DNA from 3 places in the Phreatobacter oligotrophus genome. Region 1 is predicted to be linked to each of the others. Evidence: riboswitches for the same ligand, from Rfam matches in the RefSeq annotation. Region 1 holds a riboswitch; each other region holds the start of a gene.
The links. Region 1 has a riboswitch for glycine ahead of C8P69_RS08770 (D-amino acid dehydrogenase). Riboswitches for the same ligand answer to the same signal wherever they lie in the genome.

Region 1 (3,265 bases):
CTGGTGCTCGTCGGCTGGCAGATCCGGACGGCCTATCTCGTCAGGAATAACGAGGTGAGACTGGTCGATAGCCATGCCTGGCTTGACGCTGCGATCGCGGCCACGCCCCCCGGCTGGCGAGCCGGGCCGGTCAGGACCCTCAAGCCCGACAGTCTCGACCACAACATCAAGGGCTATGTCGCTCTTTTCCGCGCAGACGCCGACGATCCATCGCGTCCGGGACGCGCGGATGACGAGGGCCAGGCGATCGAAGTCGATCTGGTGGTGAGCGAGACCAGGCTCATCGCCGTGAACACGCGCGTGGTCGAGGGCAATTCAGTCCAGGACGACGAGTGGTGGGAGCGTTTTGTTGGTCAGTCAGAGGGGATGCGTTCCGACCGCAGGCGGCTGCCGCGCGGCACCGAGACTTGCGACATCACCGCCTGGTCGATGGACCCCGATCCCGCCGGGATGACCCTGCGCGCGGCTCCCAATGCGCAGGCACGGGCGATCGGCCGGATACCCCCGCCGTGGAAGGCGCCCGACCGCCTTGGTGATCGAGGCCAGACCTACCGCTCCCAGTTCAGGGTGATCGGCTCCCGGCCGGGGTGGTTTCTGGTGCGGGACATCACCGCACCGGGAGTGGCCTATGGCGAGCGCTATCCCCGCACGCTGCCCCAGGCGCCGCGCGGCCAGGGATGGGTCCCGGCGAGCCTCATCGGCGCGGCGCTTGCCAATACCGGACTGGCTCGCGGCGAACTGCGGCAGGCGCCCAGCGAGTTTTCCGCGATTCGGCCGGTGGCGCGTGAGCCAACGCCCATCGGTCCCGGCGACGTCGTCGAACGCCTCCACGCCTGCTCGGGAAACTGGGGGCTGGTCGAGATCGGCGGAGAGCGGGGATGGTGGCGCGGCATCTGTGCCAACCAGGTCTCGAATTGCAGCTGATCGCGGCGGCCGCGCGCGGCGAGGCCGGCCATGCTTCACCACCGGTTTCAGGCCCCGTCGAAGAAGAGAGGCAGCCGATGCGGCCGGGCAGGGGCCGCGCAACAGAGCCGCCGGAGCCTGGCGCCCCGGTGGCGTGCCGTCCCGCGTCTCCCGATCTTGACGAATGCCGGGAAGGCTCTACCCTCATGACCGCGGAAGAGTTCGCGGGGGTTTCACCTGCCGCGGCGCCGAAGGAGCAACCGCCCCGGAAACTCTCAGGCAAACAGACCGCGCCGAAACGTGACTCTGAAAAGTGGAGCAGCAGCTCCCGCCGATGGTGTAACCGCAGGTCCGATGACCGGCCCCGCGGGATGCTCTCAGGCCAATGACAGAGGGGGCTTCGATCCGCCGTGCGCGGAAGGAGACCCGCTATGCCCACCTCAGACACGATCAACGTCGCCGTCATCGGCGGCGGCATCACCGGCGTGACCACCGCCTATAGCCTCGCCCGCCGCGGCTGCCGCGTCACCCTCTTCGACCGCCACCCCTATGCCGCGATGGAGACCTCCTTCGCCAATGGCGGCCAGCTCTCCGCCTCCAATGCGGAAGTGTGGAACAGCTGGGGCACGGTGCTCAAGGGCCTGAAATGGATGATGTCGCCGGGCGCGCCGCTGCTGGTGAACCCCAAGCCCTCCTGGCACAAGATCAGCTGGATGGGCGAATTCCTCGCCGCCATCCCGGCGCATGAGGACAACACCATCACCACGGCGCGGCTCGCCATCGAGGCCCGCGCCCACCTCCGGCAGATGGCCGCCGAGGAGGGCATCGATTTCGACTGCGAGGATCGCGGCATCCTGCATTTCTACCAGTCGAAGGCCGACTTCGACGCGGCGGCGCGGGTCACGGCGCTCCTCGCCCGCGGGGGCCTTGCGCGCCATGCGGTGACGCCGGCGGAGATCCGGTCCATCGAGCCGGCGCTGCGGGGCCAGTTCCATGGCGGCTTCTACACGCCCTCCGACTTCACCGGCGACATCCACAAGTTCACCATCGGCCTCGCCGAGGCCTGCGAGCGGCGCGGCGTCGCGATGCGCTTCTCCACCGAGGTCCTGGCGACCGAGGCCCTGGAGGATCATGTCAGCCTCACCGTCCGCTCCACCGAGCCGGTGGCGGACGGCGCCCCGGCGGCCGCCGAGACCCTGCGTTTTGACAAGGTCGTGGTCTGCGCCGGCGTGCTGAGCCGGGAGGTCGCCCGCGGCTTCGGCGACCGCATCAATGTCTATCCGGTCAAGGGCTATTCCATCACGGTCCATCTGCCGGAGGCCGCCGACCAGGAGGCGGCGCCCTGGGTCAGCCTGCTCGACGACAAGGCCAAGATCGTCACCAGCCGGCTCGGCCGCACCCGGTTCCGCGTCGCGGGCACCGCCGAGTTCAACGGCTATAACCGCGACATCCGGGCCGAACGCATCGCCCCGCTGGTCGCCTGGTGCCGGCGCCACTTCCCCGGCATGAGCACGCGGCAGGCGGTGCCGTGGGCGGGTCTCCGCCCGATGATGCCCGACATGATGCCGCGGGTGACGCGGGGCCGGAACCCGCGCGTGCTCTATAACACGGGCCACGGGCATCTGGGGTGGACCTTGTCGGCCGCTACGGCCGAGGCCGTCAGCGCGCTGGCGACGGCACGGCCCAACGCCTGATCGCGCGCCTGTTCACGGGGGGCCAGCCGCATGGTCGCGGCGGGCCCTTCGTGGCGAGCCTTCGGGCTGGCAGCGTCCTGACCGCTAGCGGCTCACCGGGACGCGCCGGCATGCTACCGCGTCGCGCTGGACGAGCCGGTCTCCGCCGGGCATCGCACCCACCCCGCCTCGTCCGGCATGGGGCCCGATCCTGTGGAATCGAAGTTGAGCGTGCCGTCGGCGCGCAGGCGCAACCGGACGGTGGCCGGCGTGCTGTCCTGATCGTCGAATGCGCGTCCGCGACCGACCCAGACGTTGCCGCGCCGCGTCCAGGTCCGGATGCTCCAGCCGCTTTCGTACTGGAGGATGGACCGGCCATCGATGCGCGTCGGGGTGAGTTCGCCCGTTTCCGCGCACTGGGCGAGATCCGAAGCCCATGTGCCGTGGAACGACCGTGGCAAGCGTTCGGCGGCGGCCGCCGCCATGATGCCCGTCGCAGCGACAAGGCAGGCCGCGGCGATGACCTTGCAGGCAAAAACTGTCTTCATCATGCGCCCGTTTGCAGCGTTTGAGACCATCGCGGTGGACCGGATGAGCCGGCCCATCGGCATGTCTTCTGGCCGGTCAGCGTTTCGCGACCGCGCTACCGCGGCGATTCTGCGTTTCCGATGCGTCTCGCGAGGGCGAGC
Region 2 (3,265 bases), on a different contig from region 1:
GAGGTCGTCGACGGCGGCGACGCCGATCTTGGCCAGCATGTCGGTGCGGTCTTGGGGCGTCAGCGGCAGGTAGCGCATTGCGGTCTCCGGGCAGTCGGATGGGGAGGCGCGGGCCGCAGCGAGCGGCCCGCCGGCACTCACAGCGTGTCGAGGAAGGCCTTGTAGGCGGCCTCGTCCATGAGCTCGTCGAGCTCGGCGGGATTGGCGATCTTCACCTTGAAGAACCAGCCCTTGCCGGCCGGGTCGTCGTTGACGGTGGCGGGCGCGCCTTCGAGGTCGGGGTTGGCCTCGACCACCTGGCCGGAGACCGGCGAGTAGATGTCGGAGGCGGCCTTGACGCTTTCGACCACAGCGGCGCTGTCGCCCTTCTTCACGGCCTTGCCGCTGGAGGGGAGCTCCACGAAGACCACGTCGCCGAGCTGCTCCTGGGCGTAGTGGGAAATGCCCACCGTGCCGACGTCGCCGTCGATGCGGATATATTCGTGGTCCTTGGTGTATTTGGTCGTGGCCATGGTCATCCCCTGGTGAAGTGGTTCGGCGGCTCAGCCGCGGACATAGCGATGCCGTGCGAAGGGCATGGTCACGACCTTGCCCGGCAGGTCCTTGCCGCGGACCTCGAGGAGCACGGGCGTGCCCGGCTCGGCGAAGCGGCGGTTGACGTAGCCCATGGCGAGCGGGCCGTTGATGGTCGGGCCGAAGCCGCCCGAGGTGACCGTGCCGATGGGCTGGCCGTCGGCGGACTTCACCACCGTTCCCTCGCGGGCCGGAGCGCGGCCATCGGGCAGGATGCCGACACGCAGGCGCGACGCACCCTCGGCCAGCTCCTTCTGGATGCGGGCGGCGCCGAGGAAGCCGCCCTCGGCGCGGCGGCGCTTCTGGATCGACCAGGTGAGGCCGGCCTCGACGGGCGAGGTTGTGGTGTCGATGTCATGGCCGTAGAGGCAGAGGCCCGCCTCGAGGCGCAGCGAGTCACGGGCGCCGAGGCCGATCGGCTTGACGCGCGGATCGGCGAGCAGCTTGCGGGTCAGCGCCACCGCATCGCCGCTCTTCACTGAGATCTCGACGCCGTCCTCGCCGGTATAGCCGGTGCGGGAGACATGGGCCCAGATACCGTCGATGGCTAAGTCCACCGAGGTCATGAACTTCAGGCCGGCGAGCGAGGGCGCGAGCGTCGCCACCGCCGCGACGGCCTCGGGGCCCTGCACTGCGATCAGCGCGAGATCGTCGGCGACCTTCAGGGTCACGCCGGCCGGGAGATGCGCCCGCATATGGGCGTAGTCGGCGTCCTTGCAGGCGGCGTTCACCACCAGATAGAGCCAGTGCTCATGGCCGGGATGGCCAAGGCGCGTGATCATCAGGTCGTCGAGGATGCCGCCCTCGGCATTGGTGAACTGGGAATAGCGCTGCTGGCCGAGCTTCAGCGCCATGACATCGGCGGGCACCAGGGCCTCGAGCGCGGCGGCGGCCGTCTCGTAGCGGCCGTCCTCGGGGATGAGGAAGCACTGGCCCATATGGCTGACATCGAACAGGCCGGCGCTGGTGCGGGTCCAGTTGTGCTCAGCAAGGACGCCGGTCGGATACTGCACCGGCATGTCGTAGCCGGCGAAGGGGACCATCTTGGCTCCGAGCTCGCCATGCAGGGCATGGAGAGGTGTGGTCAGCAACGGGCCGTCCTGGGGCTCGCCCATGGGTCCTGCACTCCGGCGCGCGGACGCGTCCGGTCATGCCGAACACGTTCCGATTACGGGCTTGTCGCCCGCTCGCGCCCCTCTGTCGCAGGACCTGAGAGATTCACCGCGGCCCGCAAGGGCCGACGCCCTCGGGCGCCATCGGCTTACTCCGTCGGTGGGCCGGGATTGGACCTCCGGCCGCTTTCCAGAATGCCATTCCCCCGGCGGTCCTTTTGCCTGAGAGGTTCCGGGGCCGTTGCTCCTTCGGCGCCGGGGGATCCCATCAATTCAAAGACCACCCGGACTCTCCCGCCGGGTTCATATGGCACGGCATCGCAATGGCCGGATCATGCGGCGAAGTCAAGGCGAGCCTGTGGGCACGCCTGCCGCAAAGAAAGGCAGGCGCGAAAGGCGTCAGCGCTGGGCGGTGCGGGCGCGGCCGCGGCGCTGGCGCTCGGGCTGCTGGGCCTGGGTGTCGAAGCCGACGAAGATGATGTAGGTGGCCAGTTCCGCAGCCTCCGGCAGGGGGAAGCTCACCTGGTCCTCGACCTGGGTGAAGGAGACGCTCGGCGAGCCCGAGGGGATCTCGATCGGCACCTGATAGAGACGGGTCCAGACTGGCGTCGACAGGCCGCGCGTCACCGCGACGCGGATCGGCAGCGTGACGCGGCCGGCATCACCCTTCGGGCCGACCAGGACGCGGCCCTCGATGCCGACGCGGATGGTCATGGTCTGGCCCTCGATGCGGCACTCGCGGGCAAGATCGGTGATCGTGCCCTGGTAGCGCAGCTCGGTCGGACCCTCGCCCCCCTGGCGCCAGACGGCCGAGCCGTCGCGAACCTCGATGCGCGGGCAGGCGTCGGGGTTGAGGTTCTGCTGGCCCTGCGGGACGGGCTGGCCGAACAGGGCGGTATGGACGGGCGAGCCGACGCCGGGCGGCGTCTGCGGGGCGGGCTGCGCCGCCTGCTGCGGCTGGCCGAAGAGATTGCCGCCGGTCGAGCCGCAGGCGCCGAGCGCCAGAGCCGTCATCAGCACGGCCGTTGCCTTCCAGATACGCACGCCCAAACCCTCGCATTGCCGTCGGGATCGGCGCTTATAGCAAGAGCCGTCGGGCGGAACAAAGGCGTTCATGCTGCCATCCACCGGCAGGCTGCGACGCCGTTCATCGGCTTCGCTGATGGACAAATCGCACGTTTTTCATGAGAAGGGCCGAACGCCGCCGCTAGACTGGCGCGATTGCCCCCGCCCCACAGGATAAGCCGCATGACCGCCGATCTCCTCGCCTCGCTGCGCCCGGAAGCCTCGGGCGCCCCCGCCAGCGGCATCGTCGAGCTGTCGAAATATGCGCGGGCGGCCGGCGACGTGATCCAGCTCTGGGTCGGCGAGGGGGACACGCCCACCCCCTCCTTCATCTACGAGGCGGCGACGCGCTCGCTCGCGGCGGGCGAGACCACCTACACCTGGCAGCGCGGCATCCCGGAGCTGCGCCAGGCCATCGCGACCTATGCCTCCGACCTCTACGGCCGCGAGCTGTCGCCGGAGCGCTTCTTCGTCTGCGGCTCGGGCATGCAGGCGATCCAGATCGCCATGACCAT
Region 3 (3,265 bases), on a different contig from region 1:
CGCGCGGCCGGCGGCACCTTTGCGGGCCATCTTGTAGCCGTCGATGGCGGTCACGACCGAGGTCGCCTCGCCCGGCAGGTTGATCAGGATCGCAGTCGTCGAGCCGCCATACTGCGCGCCGTAAAAGATGCCGGCCATCATGATGAGCGCCGAGACGGGCTCCAGGCCGAAGGTAGCCGGCAGGAGCATGGCGATGGTCGCCGACGGGCCAAGGCCCGGCAGGACGCCGATGGCGGTCCCGAGAAACACACCGATCAGGCACCAGACGAGGTTCGTCGGGGTTGCCGCAACCGAAAGACCCATGAGCAGGTCGGCGAAAATGTCCATGATCCGCTCCTCAGCCCCCGGTGAACCACGAGCCGACAAGCGGCATCTGCACGGAAAGACCCCAGACGAAGACGAGCGCACAGGCGGCGACCAGGCCGGCCGCGCCGAGAAGCGCGACGGGGCTCCAGCGGAACTCGCGGCTCGCCATCGCCGACAGGAGGATCAGCACGAAAAGACCGCCGATCATGCCGATCGGCTCGATCATCAGACCGAAGAGCGAACAGGCCGCGGCTATCAGCAGGAACGGCTTCAGCCGAATGGGATCGAGCGGCGCACCATTGATCCGGATACCGCGCACAAGTGCGACCAGGCCGAGAAGGATGAGCGCTGCCGACAGAACCTTGGGGAAATAGCCCGCACCCATCCGGCCCGCGGTTCCCATCGGGTAGTTCCATCCGAACCAGAGCCCCGCGACACCGAAAGCCAAATAGATCGCCCCGGCGTAGAACTCCTTCGGACTCTTGACGACAACCATGGCCGCCTCCCTCGTCGCGCTTGTTGTCTCGTTGCGCGATCGGCGGTGATCATGGGCAGTTTGTTGCAATACGCAATAATTGAAATTCGCAATAAATGATACCTAACTTGTATAATTGCTCTCCAATGCCGTCGCCGTGGCACCGCGCGGAACTCCAGGGACCAACCCATGCTCGAACGATCACTGACCTATCTCCTCTCCTCGATCGTCGAGGACGGCATCGGCAGCGCCAACCGCATCTTCGAAATCCGCATCGGGTTGAGCGTCCGCGAATTGCGCGTGCTGCGCCTGGTGCGCGCCAATCCGGGCATCACCTTCACCGTCCTCGCAGAGCGGACCAAATTCGAGAGGACGCTGACGTCCAGGACCGTTTCGAAGCTCATCAAGGCCGGTTTCATCGAAAGAAGCGCTATTCCGAGCGATGCGCGGGCTTTCGGCCTAACGATTACGCCTGACGGCGTGGCTTTGTGCGAGCGGGCGGATCCGCTGACCGCCGAGTTCGAGACACTGATGCTGGCACCCCTGAGCATGGCGGAACGCGAGGCCTTTCTGAGCGCCGTCGAACGGCTCAAAGTCTGGATCGAGGGTGGGTATGCCGGCGAGGTCGCGAACCGCTATCCCAGGGCGCGCGCCGGCGCCAAGCCGTTCAACCGAACTCGTGATTTTGTTGGAAAATGAAACTAACTTGACAGACAATGCTTCTCGGGTATGGTCTTTCACGCGGAAGAGTTCGCGGGCTTTCGGGCCGCCGCGACGCCGAAGGAGCAACCGCCCCGGAAACTCTCAGGCACCAAGACCGCGCCTTTTTGATCGACTCTGAAAAGCGGAGCCCGCAGGCTCCCGCCGATGGTGTAAGCGGATCTGGCCGATGAGCGGCCGAACGCGATGCTCTCAGGCCAATGACAGAGGGGGCTTCTGATCCGTGCGTCGCGCGGAAGGAGAAGCCGCATGTCTACTCCCGAGAACCTGAACGTCGCCGTCATCGGTGGCGGCATCACTGGCGTGACAACCGCCTACAATCTGGTCAAGCGCGGGGCTCGCGTCACACTGTTCGACCGCCATCCCTACACGGCGATGGAGACGTCCTTCGCCAATGGCGGTCAGCTCTCCGCCTCCAACGCCGAGGTGTGGAACAGTTGGGCCACTGTGTGGAAGGGTCTCAAGTGGATGACGACGCCGGGCGCGCCGTTGCTCTTCAACCCGCGCCCCTCCTGGCACAAGATCTCGTGGATGCTCGAGTTCATCGGCTCGATCCCCAAATACGAAGAGAACACGGTTACAACCGTGCGGCTTGCTATCGAGGCCCGCGCCCATCTCATGCGGATGGCGGCCGACGAAGGCATCGCCTTCGACTGCGAGAAGCGCGGCATCCTGCATTTCTACGAGAACAAGAAGGACTTCGAGGCGGCGACGCGCGTCAGCGCGCTCCTCGCCAAGGGCGGCCTTGAGCGCCGCGCCGTGACGCCGTCCGAGATCAAGTCGATCGAGCCCGCGCTGCGTGGGACCTACCATGGCGGCTTCTACACCGAGAGCGACTTCACCGGCGACATCCACAAGTTCACCAACGGCCTCGCAAAGGCCTGCCAACGTCTCGGCGTGACAATGCGCTTGTCCGACGAGGTGCTGTCCACCAAGGCGAGCGACCACGGCGTGACCGTGATCAGCCAGTCGACAGAGCCGCATCTCGAAAAGACCGAACCGCCGACCGAGGTGCATGTCTTCGACCGTGTCGTGGTCTGCGGCGGCGTGACGTCGCGCAACCTCGCGCGGATGCTCGGCGACCGGGTGAACATCTACCCGGTGAAGGGCTATTCCATCACCGTGCAATTGCCTGAAAAGGCGGACCAGGAAGCCGCGCCATGGGTCAGCCTGCTCGATGACGCCGCGAAGATCGTGACGAGCCGTCTCGGCCCCAACCGCTTCCGTGTCGCCGGCACCGCCGAGTACAACGGCTACAACCGCGACATACGGGCCGAACGCATCGACCCGCTGATCCGCTGGTGCCGGGCCCATTTCCCGGGCATGAGCACCCGCCAGTCCGTGCCGTGGACTGGCCTCAGACCCATGATGCCGGACATGCTGCCGCGCGTCGCCCGTGGTCGGCATCCGCGTGTGTTTTACAACACCGGCCACGGCCATCTCGGCTGGACGTTGTCGGCCGCGACCGCCGACGCGGTCGGCGCGCTCGCCACGGCCCGCGTCAACGCGTGAGGCGAGGAAGGCGATCCACATGAAGACTTCGCCCGAGTTCGCAGGTCACGACATCGTCCGGAAGCCCGGCGAACTCAGGGCTTGGTCGCGCGCCTGGCGCACGGCGGGCGAACGCGTGGCACTCGTGCCGACCATGGGCGCGCTGCACGAGGGGCATCTATCGCTTCTTCGGCGGGCGCGCACCGAGGCCGACCGCGCCATCGTCTCGATTTTCGTGAATCCCACGCAGTTCGCGCCGGGAGAAGACCTCGC

Region 2: another riboswitch for glycine. It lies ahead of gcvT (glycine cleavage system aminomethyltransferase GcvT); the one in region 1 lies ahead of C8P69_RS08770 (D-amino acid dehydrogenase).
Region 3: another riboswitch for glycine. It lies ahead of C8P69_RS19795 (D-amino acid dehydrogenase); the one in region 1 lies ahead of C8P69_RS08770 (D-amino acid dehydrogenase).

Annotation. Positions count from the first base shown of each region.
Region 1 covers NZ_PZZL01000003.1:341,209-344,473, reverse strand. Annotated here, with positions in the region: gene C8P69_RS08775 (SH3 domain-containing protein) at 1-924, shown strand, start outside; glycine riboswitch at 1,107-1,204, shown strand; glycine riboswitch at 1,208-1,297, shown strand; gene C8P69_RS08770 (D-amino acid dehydrogenase) at 1,335-2,597, shown strand; gene C8P69_RS08765 (hypothetical protein) at 2,711-3,181, opposite strand.
Region 2 covers NZ_PZZL01000001.1:91,046-94,310, reverse strand. Annotated here, with positions in the region: gene gcvPA (aminomethyl-transferring glycine dehydrogenase subunit GcvPA) at 1-78, opposite strand, end outside; gene gcvH (glycine cleavage system protein GcvH) at 138-512, opposite strand; gene gcvT (glycine cleavage system aminomethyltransferase GcvT) at 543-1,688, opposite strand; glycine riboswitch at 1,886-1,992, opposite strand; gene C8P69_RS00450 (hypothetical protein) at 2,085-2,729, opposite strand; gene C8P69_RS00445 (pyridoxal phosphate-dependent aminotransferase) at 2,934-3,265, shown strand, end outside.
Region 3 covers NZ_PZZL01000010.1:166,635-169,899, forward strand. Annotated here, with positions in the region: gene C8P69_RS19780 (tripartite tricarboxylate transporter permease) at 1-327, opposite strand, end outside; gene C8P69_RS19785 (tripartite tricarboxylate transporter TctB family protein) at 338-802, opposite strand; gene C8P69_RS19790 (MarR family winged helix-turn-helix transcriptional regulator) at 971-1,480, shown strand; glycine riboswitch at 1,514-1,611, shown strand; gene C8P69_RS19795 (D-amino acid dehydrogenase) at 1,751-3,013, shown strand; gene panC (pantoate--beta-alanine ligase) at 3,033-3,265, shown strand, end outside.